3 regions of the Bacillus sp. NP247 genome follow, and region 3 is predicted to be linked to each of the others. Evidence: riboswitches for the same ligand, from Rfam matches in the RefSeq annotation. Region 3 holds a riboswitch; each other region holds the start of a gene.
The links. A riboswitch is a leader RNA that binds a small molecule or an ion and turns the genes downstream of it on or off. The one in region 3 is predicted to bind magnesium.

Region 1 (7,200 bases), 1.6 Mb from region 3:
TTCTGTATTAGAAAATAACTCTCTTGCTTCTTTCAGCAATTCCTTATATGTATCTCCTTGATAACGAGAACTAATATGTGTCAATATTAATCGCTTTACATTTGCATTTAATGCAATACGCGCAGCTTGTTCTGTTGTTGAATGGAAATAGTCATGTGCTTGCTGTTCATCTTCTGCCGCAAAAGTCGCTTCATGAACAAGTACATCAGCATCTTGCGCAAGCTCTCTACTCGCTTCGCAATATCGTGTATCGCCTAAAATTGTAATAACTCTGCCTTTTTGAGGCGGGCCGATAAAATCTTTTCCATTTAACACTGTGCCATTCTCTAATTCAACTACTTCACCATCTTTTAAGCGTTTAAAAACTGGACCAGGTTTCACACCCATTCCCAGTAACTTATCCACTAAAAGAGCTCCCTGTATATCTTTCTCTACAATCCGATATCCGAAACATTCGATTCCGTGTGATAACCTTTTTGTTTCTACACAGAATTCATTATCCTCAAACACAATACCTTCTTCCGTAATCTCAACGATTTCAAGTGGATATTTAACATGTGTCGTACTTACTAATAATGCTACTTCAATAAATTGTTTAATTCCTTTTGGGCCGTACACTGTTAACGGCGTCGTTCCTCCTTGAAAAGAACGGCTCCCTAATAAACCAGGCAGACCAAAAATATGATCTCCATGTAAATGGGTAATAAATATTTTTTCAATGCGTCTTGGGCGTACAGATGTATGTAAAATTTGATGCTGAGTCGCTTCACCACAGTCAAATAGCCACGTTTGCCCTCGTTCTTCTAGCAATTGTAAGGCGATTGCTGAAACGTTCCTTCCTTTTGAAGGAACACCTGCACCAGTTCCTAAAAATACAAATTCCACTTTCTTTCCTCCAGCTCTTTATATAATCTATCTTTCATCTTACGGAATGTTATTTCAAATGGCAAATTGAATTTACATAACCAATCATCTAGACAACTATATAACACGAACATTACAAATAAAAAACTTAACAATCGTTCGTGTTTTGTAGTAGAATAATACTATCACATTTAAAGGGAGCGTTTTATTATGAAAGAAGTATTTCGTTTACAAACTGATTTTTCATCTTCATTTGACCGCTGGGTAAGTTCTTTCGTTTCTGATCACCCAGCACAACTAGAGTGGACTACTTTAAAAGAATTAATTCATGAATATACAACATCACATACAAATGAGACGTTGCCATCATATATTTCTTCCGCTTTAACATATTACGCACAACGCGTTTCAACAACAAACAGTTCAGAGATTGTCATTTTTGAAAATCCTACAATCTCGTAATCTATAAAAAAAGCACTGTAATCAGTGCTTTTTTTTATGTTCATTAATTTTAAATTTTCACATCTTACTTCATACTATATACCAATCATAAATCTATTTAATTTTTCAAAAAACAGATTAAAAAGATATTGACACTACGATTTCACAGTGCTAACATTCAACATGTAATTGAATATGGTCTCTGTTAGGTGAGGCTCCTGTATAGAGAAACGCTGCTGCCCAAAAATGTCGAGAGACGCCAATGGGTCAACAGGAAAGGTCGGAATGAAGGCCTTTCTTAACGTAGCTGGTTTCAGTACCTATGCTATACAGTGCTAAAACTCAACGAGGGAGAGGTGCGTATGTTTTGTCATACACAAAAACTGTTTTTATCTATGTTTAATAACAGTCTTTGTTGTTGACTCTTTTTGACTGCGAATTCAGACCTTTACTCGTTTTGAGTAAAGGTCTTTTTTATATCTTTATGCACCTTACTATGAAACAAACATAGCATATTCAGAAACTATTAAATTGTACGGAGGTGAGGAACAGTGGCAAGTGATGATTCGGCCCAGATACCCATATGTTTTACGTTAATATTTCACCATGTAGGTAGGAAAGAAGCTGTTCCTCCCTGTTTAAAATAGTCGAGTAACAGATTGTTTCCTCCTTCATGAAAAGGAGGAACTACCAATGTTAAATTTACAAAGACAAGAAACGAAGCATGCTTACGATCAAGATAGCATGAAAGCAAATAACGAATTATTAGTGGAAGTTGCAACACAGGATGTATACTCTGCGTTAAAACTCTTAGAAACAACACAAGATGGACTCTCTAAACAAGAAGCGTCTCGTAGACTTTCTTTATATGGTCCGAACGAAATCGCTCATAATAAAACATTGCCGTGGTACATTCAATTTCTGCTGGCATTTAAAAATCCATTTATTTTTGTTTTATTAGCTCTTGGAGCACTCTCGTTTTTCACAGATGACATACAAGGAACAATTGTCGTATCTGTAATGGTACTGCTAAGTGCAACGATTCGCTTTCTACAAGAATTCCGCTCTCAGAAAGCGGCAGATAAGTTAAAGGCTATGGTTCGAACAACCGCGAGTGTCTTTAGAATAGATGGATTTATACATGAAACAAAAAACATAACCAATTTAAACCGTAATCATACAATGGAAATTCCAATTGAAGAACTTGTTCCTGGCGATATTATTTCACTTTCAGCCGGTGATATCGTTCCAGCTGATGTGCGGATTTTATCCGCTAAAGATTTATTTGTTAATCAATCTTCTTTAACAGGGGAAGCACTTCCTGTAGAAAAATACGAGAACTGCTACCATACGGAAAATAAACATATATTACCGAAAAACATGAAAAAAAATTACAATCCGCTCGATATGGAAAACCTTTGCTTTATGGGTACAAATATTGTTAGCGGTAGCGCAAAAGCTGTTGTTGTTTCAACTAGTACGGATACGTATTTCGGCTCTTTAGCAAATAAGGTTATCGGAAAACGTGCAGAAACAAGCTTTGATAAAGGCGTGAACAAAGTAAGTTGGCTCTTAATCACATTTATGCTTATTATGGCACCCATTGTCCTTCTCATTAATGGATTTACAAAAGGAGATTGGCAAGAAGCTTTCTTCTTTGCTATTGCCGTTGCAGTTGGTCTTACACCTGAAATGTTACCAATGATTGTAACTGCTAATTTAGCTAAAGGTGCCGTGAACATGTCTAAACAAAAAGTAATTGTAAAACAGCTAAACTCAATTCAAAACTTAGGTGCTATGAACATCCTTTGCACGGATAAAACTGGAACTTTAACAGAAGATAAAGTCGTCCTTGTTCGTCATTTAGATCCTAACGGAAATGAATGCAATCGCGTCTTACAATTTGCGTATTTAAATAGCTTCTACCAAACTGGATTGAAAAATTTAATAGATAAAGCTGTCATTGAACATACAGAGGAAAACCATAAGTTTGATCCATCAACTTTTCAAAAGCTAGATGAAATTCCATTCGATTTCGCTCGTCGCCGCATGTCTGTTATCGTGAAAGATATTTCAGGTGAACAGACAATGGTTTGTAAAGGTGCCGTAGAAGAAATTTTATCAATTTGTAATTACACTGAAGTGGATGGGCAAATTGTCCCTCTTACTGAAGAAATGAGAGCAAATGTAAAACATCTTAGCGAAACTTTAAACAGTGAAGGAATGCGTGTCATCGCTGTAGCATACAAGAAAGATAACAAACCTTATCATAAAGCTTATGCAGTACAAGATGAATCCGCTATGATCCTTACTGGATATATCGGCTTTTTAGATCCGCCTAAACCATCTGCTGCTTCTGCAATTCAAGCATTGCATAAACACGGCGTACAAGTAAAAATCTTAACGGGCGATAACGAAATTGTTACAAGAAAAGTTTGTAAAGAAGTGGGATTAAATATAGGTGAGCCTGTCCTCGGTTACGAAATTGATTCTTTACCAGATAAAGCATTAGCGAAACTAGCAGAAGAAACCACAGTGTTCGCAAAACTAAATCCAATGCAAAAGTCCCGCATCATTCGTGTATTGCAAGGTAATGGTCATACTGTAGGTTATATGGGGGATGGTATTAACGATGCCGTTGCACTACGTGATGCTGATGTTGGAATATCTGTTGATACTGCTACTGACATTGCAAAAGAATCTTCCGATATTATTCTACTTGAAAAAAGTTTAACTATATTAGAAGCAGGTATTTTAGAAGGACGCACTACTTTCGGCAATATTTTAAAATATATAAAAATGACAGCTAGCTCTAACTTCGGAAATGTATTTAGTGTATTAGTGGCAAGTGCTTTCATTCCATTCTTACCGATGCTTGCAATTCATCTATTAATTCAAAACTTACTTTATGATATTTCACAGCTTTCAATTCCATGGGATAAAATGGATAAGGAATTTTTAGAGAAGCCTAGAAAATGGGATACTGCAAACTTGCGTAACTTCATTATTTGCATCGGTCCAATTAGCTCTATATTCGATATTATCACATTCGTTGTCATGTGGAATGTATTCGGTGCAAATACACCTGGAGAACAATCACTATTCCAATCAGGTTGGTTTGTCGTTGGGCTACTAACTCAAACATTAATTGTCCATATGATTAGAACACAGAAAATTCCGTTCATTCAAAGTACAGCATCAATACCAGTTCTTTTATTAACCGCTTGTATTATGGCAATCGGAATTTATATTCCATTCTCACCACTTGGTGCAGCAATTGGTTTACAAGCATTACCACTAAGCTACTTCCCGTGGCTCATAGGAATATTATTAGGTTATGCTTCCTTAACACAATTCCTGAAAAAACTTTATATTAAAAAATTTCATAGCTGGTTGTAAAAATGAGAATGAGTGGAGATTCCCCTCTCATTCTTAAAAAATATAACATGTACTTATATGTATGGAGGTGACCATGATGATATGGTATGACATCGTATTAAGGTTATTTATAGCAATTATTGTAGGAGCTTGCATCGGAATGGAAAGACAATGGAGACATCGAATGGCTGGTTTGCGGACAAATGCTCTCGTATCACTTGGCGCCTGTATATTTGTTTTATTATCCGTCATGCTTGATCATGATGCTAGTCCATCACGCATCGCCGCTCAAGTTGTTAGTGGTATTGGCTTTTTAGGAGGCGGTGTTATTATTCGTGACGGTTTTAGTATTAGAGGGTTAAATACAGCAGCAACTTTATGGTGCGCAGCTGCTGTTGGTACTCTTACAGGTGCTGGCTTCCTCGTTGCAGCTATGCTAGGTGCAGCTGGCGTTTTACTAGCAAATATACTGCTTCGCCCAATCGCTCTATTTATGAATAATAAATCAAAAGAAGATTTACCTGAACAAACAAACTACTTACTTTCTCTTACCTGTTTGGAAGAAAATGAAGCGCATATTCGTTTTCTTCTCATGCACATGGTAAGTTCAGAAGGTATCGGTTTAAAAGAATTGTACAGTGAAGACGTTGATTCTAACCAAAAAGTATGTATACAGGCTACTTTACATTGCAATACAAATACAGCTATCTTAATTGAAAAAATAGTAAGTAGAATGCTTTTAGAATCTGGTGTTACTGCCGCGGGGTGGAAGACAACACTAGACTTAGAAGCAAGTTAAATCATAAAAGTGTCATGAATAAAAAAGAAGGTTTAATATTCATTAATCTGTACCCTTTGTAAAGGACATTTTAAAAAAAGTTAGGCGGCATCAAGAAGATGATTTCTGTATTCAACAGGAGTCATCTTCTTTAAATTCCATTGATATCTATGCTGATTATAGTATTTCATATAGTCTTTAATTTCTTGTTTTAACTGAGGGAAAGACGTACAAGTTTTTATGTGTGCTTCATCTTTAAAGTGCCCGAAAAAAGATTCTTGAGGGGCATTATCCCAACAGTTTCCTCGTCTTGACATAGATTGTCCCAGCTTTAATTTTTTGACTAATTTTTGATAAGTAGGACTTGTGTAATGAGCTCCTTGATCTGAATGAATATAGGCACCTTCCGTTAATCGCACTCTCTTATTCTTCTTTAGTTTGTGAAGAGTCGTCGTTGCGATATCTAGTGTAAGTCGTTCTGAAACATGATACGCCAAAATTTCATTTGTGGACCCGTCTAGAATGGTAGATAAATATCCTTTCTGATTCTTACCATAAAACAGGTATGTGATATCTGTCAGAAGTACCTTTCCAGGTGTACCTTGCCTGAATTCTCGCTTTAATTGATTCGGTACCACGAAGTGTTCTTTCGTCGCTTTCAACATTCTTTTATAGGGATTCGCTTTACGAATGGGACAGATTATCCCATATTTTTTCATGATTCTACGGATACGTTTCAAATTGTAGACAACTTGAAATTGACCCGCCAATGTCATTTTGATTTGACGCGCCCCTTTCTTTCGATTTTTAAATTGAAATGCCTTTAATATGAGTTTCTTCACCACTTCATCTTGATGTATTCTTTCTTCTCGCCTACTTTGAGAAGTGGTGGAAAAATAATTATAGTATCCAGAACGCGAAACACCTGCAATTTTACACAAATATCTCACCATATTTTTTAGGCTATATTTTCCAATAATAGAACGAATTAATAGGTACTTTTGACTAGGTTGTAACGTTATTTTTTTCCCATCCTCCCTTCCATAAATTTGATCTTTTTTAACAGCTCATTTTCAGCTTTTAATAAGTTTCGTTCCGCTTCCAAACGTGCATATTTCTCTTCTAATGTAAGCTCTCTTTCTAGCTTTCTTCCCGAGTTTTCCTTACGTGTATCTCTTAAACCAAACACACCATTTTCCTTATAGGAAGTACGCCATCTATTTCCTGATGACACAGCACGTTGTAGACCGATGATGTCTATATCAAATCCACATTCTTCAAAAATAATACGAGGTGGTTTTCCCTTTTCATTTTCTTCAATAAAGATACGTTTAAATTCATCTGTGTAGGTAATGCCTTTCTCACTTACAGATTTTACGTATGGATTCTTCGATAGGTTTTGTGTTTCCTTTGTGGTGAATAATTTTTTTGTCATTCTGAATGTTCTCCGATTCTAATTTTCTTCTTATTATACAAGAAATACCCTATCGAATAGACTTTTTTAAGTGTCTATTCGATAGGGTACAGTTTACATGACACCTTCTTTTTTATTTTCAAGTCATTAGCAACTGCTAGGAATAACTAAAAGTAATCCATACTCTTTCAATCTTTTTGTTTCAACTTAGTATGGAGCTAAAAAAGGATTTGACCGCTTCTATGTATGGCCGGATCTTCTCTTCCATCTAAAAAAGAAGGGTTTATATTCATAACAACTTCTACATAAACTTATTTTCTAATTT
Region 2 (7,200 bases), 860 kb from region 3:
ACTGTTATATGTATCTGTATTATATTTCCCAACCAATAAAACATGCTGTGCTATTAGACTTGAAGAACTTTCAATCGTCCATGAGCGATTAAACCATTCGCTTAAATAAGAAATACCATATTTACTTATTGTAGTCTGGCATATAATAGCTATGACTATTGCCACAATATACGGAATATATATTCTGCATATACGTTTTAAAAGGTATGATCCATAGCTACTATATGTTTTTTGAATAGATTCATACAAAACAAATCCACTCAAAACAAAAAAGATAATAACAGATTCGTTACCACTACTAAAAATAAGACGTGCAGGCGTTTCTTTTAATAGATATACAACAAATGGTTTATTATCTTCATAACTGTAATTTTGAAATGCTGAGAAAATCATCAAATGATGACCAATCATTACTACCAATGAAGAAATTCCTCTTATAGAATCCAGTTCTTCATGCCTCTCCATCGTTTTACATCAACTCCTAATGAAATGATAGTAATCATTTCAAAGCGACATCTTTATTCATATTCCTCTCCTTTCTTTTCATTCCAATTTTTCATATTAAAATGATTTTATAGTATAAATTTGAGTGTATTGTAACATTTTTTGTAATATTATGAATAGTGAATCCTAAAAATTGGTATATACCAATTTCAACCTCGAAAAATGGGTAATATTGTTAGAAAAACACTATAAAAATATGTTGCATATTTACAAAATTAAAGAGAGGACTAGTGTTTTTTCAATATAAAATAAAAAAGATAGCCTGTATAGGCTATCTTTTTTATTTTATTTAATTATTAGCGCCATTATATGCTACATGTCGTTTCTCAATCCGTTCTTCAATTTCTTTCATATTCTCTTTATTAGTTAGTAGGGATTGTTTATTTTCTATTAATAATTGTTTAAAGGATTTTCTCACTTTTTTTCGCATGTTTATTTTCCTCCTTGGGGGATGGTTTATATAAAAGATAACGTGAAACTTTAATCAATGAGAGGATTTACCCTCACTGATTATTAGCCTACATCAATCGGGCCTTTACAGGGAGTTACTCTTCCATCATCACTCTTTATTCAGCTATAATATTGATATAGAAGTCCCACCGCCCGTTAATGCGGGATAAGTAATTATCTGTGTAGACTTATAATAATTGATTGTTGTGAAATCCATTTGAACTTCACATGAAAATTCCGTTTATTTTCTGACAACTTTGTGAACAAAAAAAGAAAGACCGATTCATTCTAAATCGGTCTTTCTAGTATTTATAACATGTTTATTAATATTTCAGGTCTTCCCCAATTCATTTCTTCGCAAACGAATCGTAGTTTTTCTTCGTTCATTGTGTGTAATCCTTCTTCTAATGAGCATGAAATTGGAACTTCACAATGAATTTGCGCTAATTGTAAAGAGATATTTAAATTCTCTAAATCACTTTCAATTTTTGTGCGCTGGGCTTTCGTTAATGATGCTATATTTTCTAGTACTGCCGATACTGTGCCGTATTCTTGGATAAGCTTATACGCTGTTTTTTCACCAATACCTTTTACACCCGGATAATTATCACTTGTATCTCCCATGAAAGCTTTCGCATGCACAATTTGCCAAGGTTCTACACCTTTCTCTTCCATGATTTTTTCCGGTGTGTAATACTCGTAATTTCCAATTCCTTTACGAAGAAGCATAACTGTAACATTCGTATCAACAAGTTGAAGTAAATCTGTATCACCTGTCAAAATATAAACTTCCGCTTCATTGCAATATTGTTTTGCAAGCGTACCAATACAATCATCCGCTTCATAACCTTTCATACCGATCACAGGCATAGATAATTTCGCAGTCATTTCTTGTACTAAATCAAATTGCGGAATTAATTCTTCCGGCGGTGCTGCACGATTCGCTTTATAATTCGAGAAAGATTCCGTTCTAAATGTCGTACTTCCCATATCCCAGCACGTTACAATGTGCGTTGGTTCGATTGCTTGTGTTGCTGTTAATAAATGCTTCATATAACCATGAATCCCATTCGTCGGGGTACCATCTTGTCGTTTCATAAATTGTCCATATACACTTGTTGCGTAAAAAGCACGAAATAATAGTGCCATACCATCAACTAATAATACTTTTTTCATAATTCCTCTCCTACTAACAAAAAATAATAACCTCACGTTATCACGTAAGGTTATATATAGATTACCATTCTACGTTTTTATTCAACTTTGTCTATTATACATTGTTTTTGTATATTTAGCATCATTAACACATTAAGACATTCTACCGCAACAAGTATGAAGTATTCCTGAATACGTATTTTTACCTGTCGAAACAACTACAGCCTTTGCATTTCCGTCAACAATATACGTACCTTTGAAACATACATTTTCAAGTTCAAGTGGATTATAGTCTTTCATCCGTTTTAATGGAATAAATCTTTTACGTTCAAGATGATAGCAACTTTCAAATTTCTCAATACTCGCATCGTTTCCTGTCAGCACAGATTCATTTACTAATAAATCATTTGCATAAATAATACGTACATCTGCCGGTACTATATCACCTTCTTCAAGAAAAATCATATCTCCAGGTACAAGCTCTTGTACTGGCAATTTCATCATTTTTAATTCACTGTTTAACCCTGTTACGCTAGAGGCTTCTACTCTAGAAACAGTAACTGTTTCACATTGTAATTCATCACGTACATTTTGTTTAGAAAGACCTGGAATCATTCCACTTAGCTTTATCATTACTTCCGCAATACGCGCTCTTTTTGAAATTAATTCATTTCGGCCGTATACTTGAATACGTTTTTGTGCTTCTTTCACAGATAGTCCGTCTCTTGTTGTTTTAAAATACGCAAATACAGATTTTACATCTCTCGTTGCAATTTCAATTAATAAATCTTTATTTTTTTGGAGCATTATTTGTTCTTTTATTGATTTTTTACTTAGTTTATATGACGTGTTACCCACAGTTTTGTTTGCATATAACATATTATCGTCTCCTCCTTTATAACATAGGAAGAAACGCTTTGTTTCTCGATTTATCCACTTTACCGTGAAAATGTCTAGCGCTTAAATACTCGAATAAACGCTACATCATGATAAATATAGAGGGAGGAACAAGTCGTTTCCTGCCTACATCATATATTTTTGATTTGAAGCATATGGGTAACGGAACCGAGTCAGAATTTGACATGCTCCTCACCTCCTCGTTTATTTTTTAGTTATAATCTATACTATGAAATTACTCATAGCTTTGTAACAAAAAAGACCCTTACTCATAAGAGAGCAAAGGTCATTGCATACACAAATAAGCGATTCCTAATATAATTAGAAATCTACGGACCTCTCCCTCGTCGAGTTTTAGCACTGTATAGCATAGGTTCATTACCAGCTACGTTAAGAAAAACCTTAATTCGATCATTCCTGTTGACCCATTGGCGTCTCTCGACATTTTTGGGCAGTAGCATTTCTCTATACAGGAGCCTCACCTAACAGAGACTTATTTTAATTACATAGAAAATGTTACTCTTATTTAAAATAGATGTCAACACTTTGTATGGAAACTTTTCCTTACAAGTTCAATTATGACAGAAAGTAAAGATGTTTGGAATTACGAGGATATCTTACCCTCTCTCCATTCAGATATTATATATATTCAACAGGATGGAATACATTTGGAATTCACCCTAGATTCAAGAGAAATTGATTAAGACCGCAAGTGCTATATTTATTATGGGAACTTTACAGGTAAATCGAGATAACATGAGCATATTTATTCAACAAAAAAACCTTACGTATAAAACGTAAGGTTTTTTATATAGTCCCACATATGCCGTTATCTATAGATGTCCATAAACCTGCTCTCACAGGTGGATGTTCTCACAAATGTTTGTAACTTCCTTCTTAAAAAGATGGCCTGCTATCTACATTTAAATATTGAACTTCCATATTATACTTATTGGTTTAAGACATACACAAGCTACGTACACCGTAGGAATTTTATATAATATTAGTTGAAATAAGACCCCCGCAAGTGCCGTCCCTCGTAAATGTCCAAAAACCCGCTACTCGCAGGTGGATGCCCTCACAGTTACCGTATATCTTCCTCCACAAGGAAGGCTTGATAATGGTCACTAAATATTGAGCTTCCGTAAAACTAACATCGGTTTTAGACATAAATAAGTTACGCACACCGCAGGATGTATTATTTACTTGTCGTTATATTATCACATTGTTTCCAATGTGTAAAATATAATATTTTTGAAGCAATCTCTTGCTTGTGACCTTATTTTAATACAAATTATTTTTGCATGCAAGTGATTAATCTTCTTCTTTTGCAATTTGATTTTCTGGATAAGAAATCCAATCACTCCAGCTACCTGCATACAATTTAACATTTTGAAAACCAGCTAATTTTAATGCAACTATATTTGGACATGCTGTAACACCAGAGCCACAATATACAATTGTTTCCTTATCTTTCGAAAGAGTTTTGAAACGTTCTTGTTGCTGGGCTTCATTTTTAAATTGTCCTGATTCTAGAATTCCATCCTTCCAAAAACAGTTTACTGCTGTCGGAATATGTCCTGCCTTCGGATCAACAAGCTCTTCTTCACCAGCATAACGTTTTGGCTCTCTAGAATCAATTAACGTAATATCTGCACCTGCATGAATATTCGCTTTGACCGTTTCCATCGTTACAAGCATATTATCTTGTATGTTTGCTTTGAATGTTTTTCGTGCAACAACAGGAATTTCCGTTGTTGTATGTAATCCATTCTCTTTCCAAGCAGGAAAGCCACCATCTAGTATATATACTTTCTCATGTCCTACATAGTTTAATAACCACCATAAACGAGAAGCATTTGCACCAGCTTGACTGTCATACGCAATCACTGTCGTATGTTCATCAATCCCGGCTTGTGAAAGCTTGTCTGCAAACTGCTCTATATTTGGTAATGGATGGCGACCACCATGCTCTATTACAGAACTTGATAAATCTAAATTTAAATCAAAATATAACGCATGGGGAATATGTTCTTCCTCATACTTCTCTTTACCCCAATTTGGATTCGCTAAATCAAAACGACAATCGACTATACGGACATGTTCATCTTCTAAATGCTCACACAACCATTCGACTGTAACAATCATCCTTAACGCCCTTCTTTCTCGTTCACGCGACCTACATACTCCATAACCATATCTGTTGTAACAAGTTTACGCTGCGGTGCAACGCCGCGTTTTGCAAGGTCATTAATTTGCTGTGTTACCATATTAATTGCATCAACTGAGAAATGTTTTCCATTTGATGCAAGTGCGATCGCAGCCTCAATCGCTGCTTCGCGTTGCGCATCTAATTGTAAAAATATTTTTACAATCTCATTTTGTTTACGAGAATGTGCCGTAATTGCTTTATGTACTTCCATCTTCTCTTCCCCCTAAATAATTTATACTTATTTGTTTAATTTCATTGCAAGCCGAATCATATCACGACATACAATTCCATTTTCAATAATCTCTTCTTCATAATGCTTTGAAAAGTAATCAAAATCAATAGAAAAAATACGAAATCCACATTTTTGATATAACGCAAGTTGTGAAATACTAGAATTACCTGTACCAACTTCAAGCTTGCACATATTATATTCTTTAGCTTTTTCTATTGCATGCAACAATAACCCCTTACCAATACCTTTTCCTTGCATATGTTCTACAACCGCAATATTCATAATTTCCATTGTCTTTGGTCTTGTTTCCAAAAGCACATATACACCAACCACTTTCCCCTCTACTTTGGCTACATATATCATTCCTCTCTGTATATATGTAGCGATTTGTCGCTCGCTTGGATCAGCAAGCAAGAGTAAAGACTTTGGCACATTATCTTTGGAAACACGATCTAATACAACATCCATAAAAATTCCTCCTTCTCTATTGTTCTAAACCCCCCTTGTCTACCATAGATAATAGAAAGGAGGGATTCACCATGGACAACAATGAGAAAAAATGCAACGTCATCTCTATTGATGGAAAGAAAAAGAAGAGCGACACATATTCCTATCCAAAATTAGTAGTAGAAAACAAAACGTATGAGTTTTCTTCATTCGTCTTATGCGGTGAAACACCAGACGGCAGACGCTTAGTTCTTACCCATATGATTTCTACTGATGAGTTTGCAGGGTTTGTAAAATCTTTAGATACTGTACTACAAAAGAAAATTGAACGAATCTTTTTTTCATAACAGCTATTTAATATAAATTTCTTTTTCAATTTCTACTAACTGCTTTTGTAGCTCTTCTTTACTTTGTTCGTATAGTGATACATCAATTGTTTCAGCTAAAGCGAATAATATACTTTCATAATAATTCTCAACATCTTGCTGCATCACTTTTTGGAGTAGGTTCCATTTTGCATCCCACTCTTGCTTATAATGATGTACGAATAAATCTTCTTCATCAACTACATAGTTTGATACGAAAGGTTCTAACACTCCTTTAGCGTCTTCTTGCATAAAAGCTTTATCATTTTTTTCAAAAAAGCTTTTCTCATTTTTAAAATGTGCTAGTGCCTTTTTAAAATCTTTTATTTCTATTGAAGGAAACGGCTCTTTATGTGTAATAACCTTATATTCATAATCCACTGCTCCACCCATAGAAATCGATTCATTTTCCACTTTGCAATTCACAACAATTTCATTCTTTGCACACTTCATCGCTTCATCTATCCATTTTTCAAGACGTAATGATGTCGCACGCATTTCTTGCAATAAATCATGTTGAATAAATGAAACTAATTCCATTACACATTGTTGCAACTGCATTTTCACATTTCCATCTGTTCGTAACGAAGCCGGATTAATAAATTCAGTAAACACATCGTTATAGCGTAAAAATAGACGTTGGTGTACATAGTAAAGCAATTCTTTCACTTCATTTTGCATTGCTTGCTCTTCAGCAAGTACACTATATGATGAAATAATATGAAGTAGCTGATCACGCTCTGCTTCATATTTTTTTGTTTGCTTCTCTTTCTCATCATTTCCCTGCTTCGCGCCATTTATCATATTTACAAGAAGCTGATTCGCTCCTTGCAATGCACCATATAAAGCATGCACAGATACAAGCATTAAATCCCTCATCATAAAGGACGTAAATGATTCTTCAAACTTAGCAATCCCAGAGTTTTGTAAAATACCAT
Region 3 (7,200 bases):
CCTAATATTATTAGCAGAGAAATAAACGGACTTCTAAAAGAATTAAATAATGTTATATACCATTTTACTCTTTTTTGATAAACTACTTTATTTTTCCCATATACTTCAAGTCGCTTAGTAGCTTCTTCCTGAGAAAGTCCATGAGATGTTGTTTTAAAAAAAGATAACGTCGACTCAACATCACTTTTTGCAATTTCACTTAGCATTTTATAATTTTTGCTTAGTACTTCCTGATTATAAAAAGATTTTTTTTTATTAGATCGCAACAACTTTACCTCCTATCCATTAAATAAAATCCCTCTGTTTTTTAAAATATAATTTTAAAACCACATTTTTATAATCACCCTGAATTTTCAATCAGATTTAGAAGTGCAATAGCACTTAAATAGTATTATTCTCACCATAAAAAGTAATTTTTATTTATAAGTTTCCTCATTATTAGCAGCAAAATTTTTGAATATAATTTGGTCTATCGCTAGTATAGTATTGTAGATGCTTTATTTATTATTTTTGAAGTTAGTTTTAACTATATAATGGATTATGAAGGCCCACAAAAGTCCTAAAACAGCTCCTATTAATACATCTAGCGGATAATGTACTCCTACCCAGACCCTTGAAAAAGCAATTAAAAAAGCTAACAATAAAAATACTTTCCCTAAACGTTTTTCATATAAGCATAAAGTTATAGCTATTGCGAAGGCACTTGTAGCATGATCACTAGGAAAAGAGGCATTAGCGGTATGCTCGACAAGTTGGTTTATATTCAAATGAGAAACAAATGGTCGTTCTCTATAAAAAAACAATCCAATAATTCTATTAAATACAAAAGCAAAACAGCATGCTATAATAGCTTGAATTACACAGGTTCTATTTTTATATTTTTTGTTTAACCAAAGAATCATAAATAATAGTATGAACATATACTGAGCATATTCAGCAAAAAAAATCATTAAATAATCGATGTATATATTTTCTTTCACATGCTCATTTATATACCGAAATCCATTATAATCAAGATTGTTTATTAAATTTAACATTTCTCCTCCATAAGCAAATATATTATCTGTTTATTTTATTGAAAATTGAAATATTTATCAGTATTCCCATTGCCATTAAATTAGCCATTAAAGAACTTCCACCAAAGCTAATAAATGGAAGAGGGGTGCCTGTAAGGGGGAAAATTCCCGTGACACCTCCTAAATTAACAATAGATTGAAGACCTATCATACTCCCGATTCCTATTGATATAAGACTTCCAAATTGACTTTTACACTCTTGAGCAACCTTAAAAGAGCGAATTACTATAGTTAATAAACCAGTTAAAATGATTAGTACCCCTATAATTCCAAGCTCCTCAGATACAATTGACATAATAAAATCAGTATGAGGCTCAGGTAAAAAACCTTCCTTTTGAACACTATTTCCAAACCCACGTCCACTAACTCCACCAGATCCTATGGCAATAAATGAATTTACAAGTTGGTAACCATCCCCTTTTGCATCAAGAAATGGATTGAACACCGTTGTAATACGCGCCATTTGAACATCAGATAAACCATATTTAACTATAAAGTATAAAGTCGGTACCCAAACAATAGAAGTAACCGTTATCCATTTCATTAAAATAGTAATGTTTATTCCAGAACATATAAACATACTAGCCCCTATTCCTAAAATTAATAATGCAGAACCTAAATTGGGTTGTTTGTATATCAAAAAGAACGTAAACATTAAAAACAAAATAACTTTACCACTGCCTTGCCAATATGATTTTTGCACCTCTTGACGTTTTGAAAAAAAACCTGCTAGTACAATAATCACACCCAGTTTAATAAATTCTGCAGGCTGTATTCCAAATATCCAAGATTGTGCATTATTAACAACTTTTCCTTTCCATAAAACTAAAAATAGTAATACAATACTTACCATTACAATACACACGGAAACGATGCGTTTTTTCCATATATGAAAAGGTAGTCCAATACAAATTATTAATCCTATTACTCCTAAAAAAAGTTTATTTAATTGAGAGCGAAAAAAGAAATCACTACTATAGCCATAATTTTTAACTGCAACAATTGAGCTGGCACTATACATCATCAAAGTTCCAAATACAATTGTAATGATAAGCGAAAACACCAACGGATAATCCAGTAACTTGAATACTTTTTTCATTTCTATTCTCTCTTTCTCTATACTTCCAACAAGTTTGTCTACAAACTTTGCAGGAACGAACTTAGGTATAAAAAATTTAATATAAATTTCTTATAAGCCTAGTAACATTTTTGCAATGGTAAAGTACAGAATTAACCCCGTTCCATCGACTAATGTCGTAATGAACGGACCTGAGATAACAGCTGGATCCAGCTTTAACTTATTTAAAATCAAGGGTAATACAGATGAAACAATAGACGACCAAATAACAATGAACAATCCAGTAATAGCTACAACTTGTGCGACTTCTGTACCTACGCCTAAAGTGTACGCACGAATTAATGCCGCCACGGCTAATGTAAGCCCTAGTAAAATGCCTACTAATGCTTCTTTTTTCATAACACGAAATATATCTTTAAATTTCACCTCATTTAGAGCTACAGCTCGAACCAATGTAGTTACGACCTGTGTACCTGTATTTCCACCAGTTCCAATTAACAATGGAATAAAGAACGCCAATGCAACTACATGAGTCAAAGTTTCTTCATAATGTCGAAGTACAGAACCAGTATATGCTTCTGCTACAAACAGAAGTAATAACCACCCTATACGTTTACGGTATATTTGCCAAATAGAGGTTTCGAAATATGGCTTATCTAATGGGGTGCTCCCTCCTAATTTTTGAATATCTTCAGTTGCTTCTTCTTCGAAAACATCCATTGCATCATCGAAGGTTATGATACCTATCATCCGATTATCCATCGTTGTTACAGGTATAGCGGATAAATCATAATCCATTAGCTTTTGTACAGCTTCCTGTTGGTCTAGGTCCACTGAAACTGAAATAACATCCAATGCCATTATTGATGATAAAGTCTTATCATCTGAAGCTAGCAATAATTCACGAATAGAAACAATTCCATTAAGCTGACCACGCGAATCAAGAACATAAATATACGAAATTGATTCTACCCCTGCTCCAATTTTTCTAATATGTGAAAGCGTATCTTTCACTTTCCAATTTTCCCTGGCAGCAATATAGTCAATTGTCATCAAACTGCCCGCTGTTCCAGATTGAAAAACCAGCAGACTTCTAATTCTTTGTTGAGATTCTTCAGACAAAAGTTGTATCAGTTTTTCAGCCTGAAGTGGATGAATTGAAAGAATTACATCAACAAGGTCATCAATAGATTGCCTAGCTAATAGCCCTTCTCCTTTATCCACAGGCAAGTTGGTGCAAATATTATATTGCTCCTCTGGAGTAAGGTAACTAAGAATTTTCGCACCTTTTTCAGCAGGAAAACATTTCATTAAAGATATCTGATCTTTATGATGAAAATCTTTCATTTCCATTGCAATATCATAGGATTGAGTTTTTATAAGTTCTCCTACTAAGTGGATGTCTTTTGTCGTTAATAATCGTTGTAAACATTTTTTCATCGTAATTCCTCCTTAAGGACAGTGGTACTTGTTATCATTTTCCCACTTTTGGGAAAACAAATTTCTTAATAAATATGGGATCAATATCATCAATCATTAGTTTTCCCCCCTTTTATAAGAGATTTATTACAAATAAAATTTCGCATATAAAAAACCTCCCCTAGTGATTCAACTAGAGGAGGCTGATTTTAAAAAAGACATAGCTAAATAAAGCTCATTCCCCCTAGTTGAGTTTTGGCACTATACAACGTAAAGGATGAATCATTCATCACTTAGCTATCTTAAGAAGAGCCTTAATCCGACAATTCCTGTTCTACCCATTGGCATCTTTCGATATTTTTGGGCAATAGCCTGTGTTTGTATAGGAGCCTCACCTAACAGGTTATAAATATTTAAAATTTTTTGCTTGTTTCGTGTTAAAGCATATCCACTATTTTTGAACTTGTCAAGTAATAATAAAACTTATTTCTCCACCTTTTGATATCAAAACATTCCCAAATCATAGATATAAACATCTGTATAATAGTTTATATTTATACAACGAATTTTACAATTTATACACTAAATTTTTAAAATTATAAACTATAAAATTAATTTATTTTTATTATTACACGTGTCTTGACGCTTTATTATTGAAGATTGATGTAAAAATAAAAAATTTAAAACCAAAGACGTCTGATAGATAACAAAAATTTCAACTTGATTCTCTCTCATTTTCACTATAACCTGTATCTTGTACAAAGGGATAAATTTTAAACACATTATTTTCACAGTAGATAAACACACAACATGTAATTTGCTTATTTCTGCAAATAATATATGTCTCTGTTAGGTGAGGCTCCTGTATAGAGAAACGCTGCTACCCAAAAATGTCGAGAGACGCCAATGGGTCAACAGGAACGGTCGAATTAAGGCCCTTCTTAATGTAGCTGGTTTTAAACCTATGCTGTACAGTGCTAAAACTCAATGAGGGGGACTTTTATGATAAAACGACTTGTTTAGCTTTTTCTTAGCAAGGTTTGTTTGTCTCGAAAAAGGCCTTTACTCATATGAGCAAAGGCCTTTTTAATGTGAATATAGTACAAAAAGAAAGGGTGAATCTTCATGAAAAAAAATTGGATCTATCACAATAAAATAAAAGTTATTTTGGGTACGTTATTTTTTATTTCCCTATTGGGAGGAACATATATATACTCTCAATTTTATAACTTTAGTGATAAAACATATCGTGAACTCGAAAGAGGACGCAAATCTATGAAAAGAGAACATAAAATATCCCCTTTAAAAGATAATATTTCCATCTTAATCATGGGAGAGGATAATAGTGAAACAAGAGAAGGAGAATATGGAAAAAACGCAAGGTCAGATGCATTAATGGTTGCTACGATTAATAAAGAAACGGCAGCAATAAATTTGTTAAGTATTCCACGTGATACTCGAGTCTATATACCAATAAAAGCAAAAGAAGATAAAATTGCACATGCGCATGCATTTGGTGGTATAGATAGTACAATAGATACCGTTGAAAAGTTTTTGGATATTCCCGTTGATTATTATATTAAATTTAATTTTGATTCATTCTTAAGTCTTATTGATACGATTGGAGGAATTGATGTAGATGTTCCCGTCACATTTACAGAACAGGACAGCCAAGACCAAGCTGATGCTATTCATTTGGAAAAAGGATATCAGCACCTAAATGGCGAACAGGCCTTAGCCTTGACTAGGACACGCCATATTGATAATGATTTTATGCGTGGACAACGGCAGTTATTAGTTATAGAGGCGATTGGAAATAAAATATTAACCATGAACTCATTAAGCAAGTTTAATAGTATATTAGATACAGTTAGTCCACATATGTCTACCAATTTATCCACAACAGATATGTTCTCTATTGCTAAAACTATGATGGACCACTCACCTAACATTAACAAAAGGCAGATTAAATGTAATGATAAATATATAGATGGTATATACTATGCACAACCTGATAAAGAAAGTGTTCAACAGATTTCGAAAGATTTAAAACAAGAATTACAAAAAAAATAAGAATTTTTTAATATATTTTATTTCAGACAAGATTTATAAATATAAAAATGATATATAGATTTTCTTATATAAATCTCTCGCAATATTTGAAATTTAATTATAAAAAAGTAGAAAGCATTCTTGCTAACAAGAATGCTTTCTGTTTTACACGAGTCTTTTAGTAACTATTTATTTTTAGTAAAAAGGATATAACTAGGGGCATAATATACCCATTGTTCATCACCAATACTTAACCATCCATTTTGTTCCTTGTATACAGAATATGATTCATTTTTACTTAGTTTACGAATTACTTCATAAGTCGTCCCAGGCCCCTTGCGCGGATTTACTCCAGAACCAGTTATGGTAACAACACCTATTGTATTATTGTTATTATTATTTAATACATGTAGCATTCTATTCAGAAAGGCAGCGACTTCTCCGCGAGCGGCTGTACCTTTGGGCATAAATTATAAATTCATTTTTTTCATTTTCTTTTACAATCCCTAGTCCATAAACGCGTTGTACAGCTTGTTTATCATACACTAAGTTCTGATCACTAAAAGGCAAGTCTACTAGCTTTCCAATAATATTTTTATATTGTAACGATCGATCAATCATAATGACCACTTCGTCACGCTTAATTGTGTCATTTGGAGCAAAAATATTATCTCCTCTACCACTAATGATTTCAGCTGCTGCTGCACGATTAATCCCATCTATAAATAAAATTTTTGATCTCTTTTAATTACTATCTAATTTCAATTTACCACTATCTTTATTAAGAAATGAGAAAAAATAAATGAATAAAGAAGTTTTTCATAATATACAATATGTTTATCTTCAAAATGTATACTTGTACTTATTTCTTTAGATATTTTACATTTGAATCTTAATTATAATCCACGCATGTGAATTCTCTAAAGAAAAAAACCTAAAAAGAGAATTAATCTTCCAAATTTCACATAGGGAATCATTTGTTTTCTAAAAAACATCCAAGAATCTTTATCAACTCATTTTAGAATATTTAAACAATAATTTTATATACAAACTCTGCATAAATTATTCATTTTCTTTTATATAAGACATACCTTTTTACTTCTGATAAATTCTTAAACATTGGATTATTATACACAATCCAAAAAACATGTGGTATTTTGCAGAATTTTGTCTATCAATATGTATGTACACCCTTTTGTAGTGGATATAGACTGTGAGGTGTAAGGAGATACCTTACAAAATAATGCAAAGGGGATTATAGAATGAGCAGATTAACAAAATTCTCAAAGTTAGCATTTGCAACATTAATTGCAGGAAGTAGTTTAAGCGTCTTTGTTTCTTCACACAGTGTACAAGCTGACACCTTAGATCATAATTACCAAGACACTGTAAAATTCATACCATCTTCTAATGCTAGAGAAACATTGGAACAAAAAAACACTATTGTTCCTGAATCAAAAGTTATTAAAACCCATTATGTAAAGTACTCTAAAGCACATTTCCAATCTAAAGAAAGTATACCAAAAGAAATTTATTACTCTTCAGAAGGCTTTAAGGGCTATATACAATCAACTA

Region 1: linked by a shared signal. The riboswitch ahead of mgtA (magnesium-translocating P-type ATPase) and the one ahead of mgtE (magnesium transporter) in region 3 are both predicted to bind magnesium.
Region 2: linked by a shared signal. The riboswitch ahead of KPL75_RS22015 (P-type ATPase actuator domain-containing protein) and the one ahead of mgtE (magnesium transporter) in region 3 are both predicted to bind magnesium.

What each region holds. Positions count from the first base shown of each region.
Region 1 is NZ_CP076653.1:1,402,231-1,409,430, forward strand. It holds gene rnz (ribonuclease Z) at 1-885, opposite strand, end outside; gene KPL75_RS07300 (DUF3932 family protein) at 1,075-1,326, shown strand; M-box (ykoK) riboswitch at 1,500-1,665, shown strand; gene mgtA (magnesium-translocating P-type ATPase) at 1,999-4,704, shown strand; gene KPL75_RS07310 (MgtC/SapB family protein) at 4,781-5,482, shown strand; one part of gene KPL75_RS07315 (IS3 family transposase) at 5,563-6,509, opposite strand; one part of gene KPL75_RS07315 (IS3 family transposase) at 6,509-6,896, opposite strand; gene KPL75_RS07320 (DNA polymerase IV) at 7,177-7,200, opposite strand, start outside.
Region 2 is NZ_CP076653.1:4,208,174-4,215,373, reverse strand. It holds gene KPL75_RS22030 (acyltransferase family protein) at 1-465, opposite strand, end outside; gene KPL75_RS22025 (FbpB family small basic protein) at 794-934, opposite strand; gene KPL75_RS22020 (5'-3' exonuclease) at 1,264-2,130, opposite strand; gene KPL75_RS22015 (P-type ATPase actuator domain-containing protein) at 2,263-2,988, opposite strand; M-box (ykoK) riboswitch at 3,340-3,503, opposite strand; RNA gene ssrS (6S RNA) at 3,817-4,000, opposite strand; RNA gene ssrS (6S RNA) at 4,022-4,204, opposite strand; gene KPL75_RS22000 (sulfurtransferase) at 4,321-5,154, opposite strand; gene KPL75_RS21995 (DUF2533 family protein) at 5,157-5,429, opposite strand; gene KPL75_RS21990 (GNAT family N-acetyltransferase) at 5,457-5,918, opposite strand; gene KPL75_RS21985 (DUF3931 domain-containing protein) at 5,990-6,244, shown strand; gene KPL75_RS21980 (dynamin family protein) at 6,248-7,200, opposite strand, start outside.
Region 3 is NZ_CP076653.1:5,071,746-5,078,945, reverse strand. It holds gene mgtA (magnesium-translocating P-type ATPase) at 1-269, opposite strand, end outside; gene KPL75_RS26320 (undecaprenyl-diphosphatase) at 498-1,037, opposite strand; gene KPL75_RS26315 (FtsW/RodA/SpoVE family cell cycle protein) at 1,060-2,175, opposite strand; gene mgtE (magnesium transporter) at 2,266-3,594, opposite strand; M-box (ykoK) riboswitch at 3,807-3,983, opposite strand; M-box (ykoK) riboswitch at 4,412-4,575, shown strand; gene KPL75_RS26305 (LCP family protein) at 4,699-5,646, shown strand; partial or broken gene KPL75_RS27600 (S-layer homology domain-containing protein) at 5,811-6,348, opposite strand; gene KPL75_RS26290 (hypothetical protein) at 6,888-7,200, shown strand, end outside.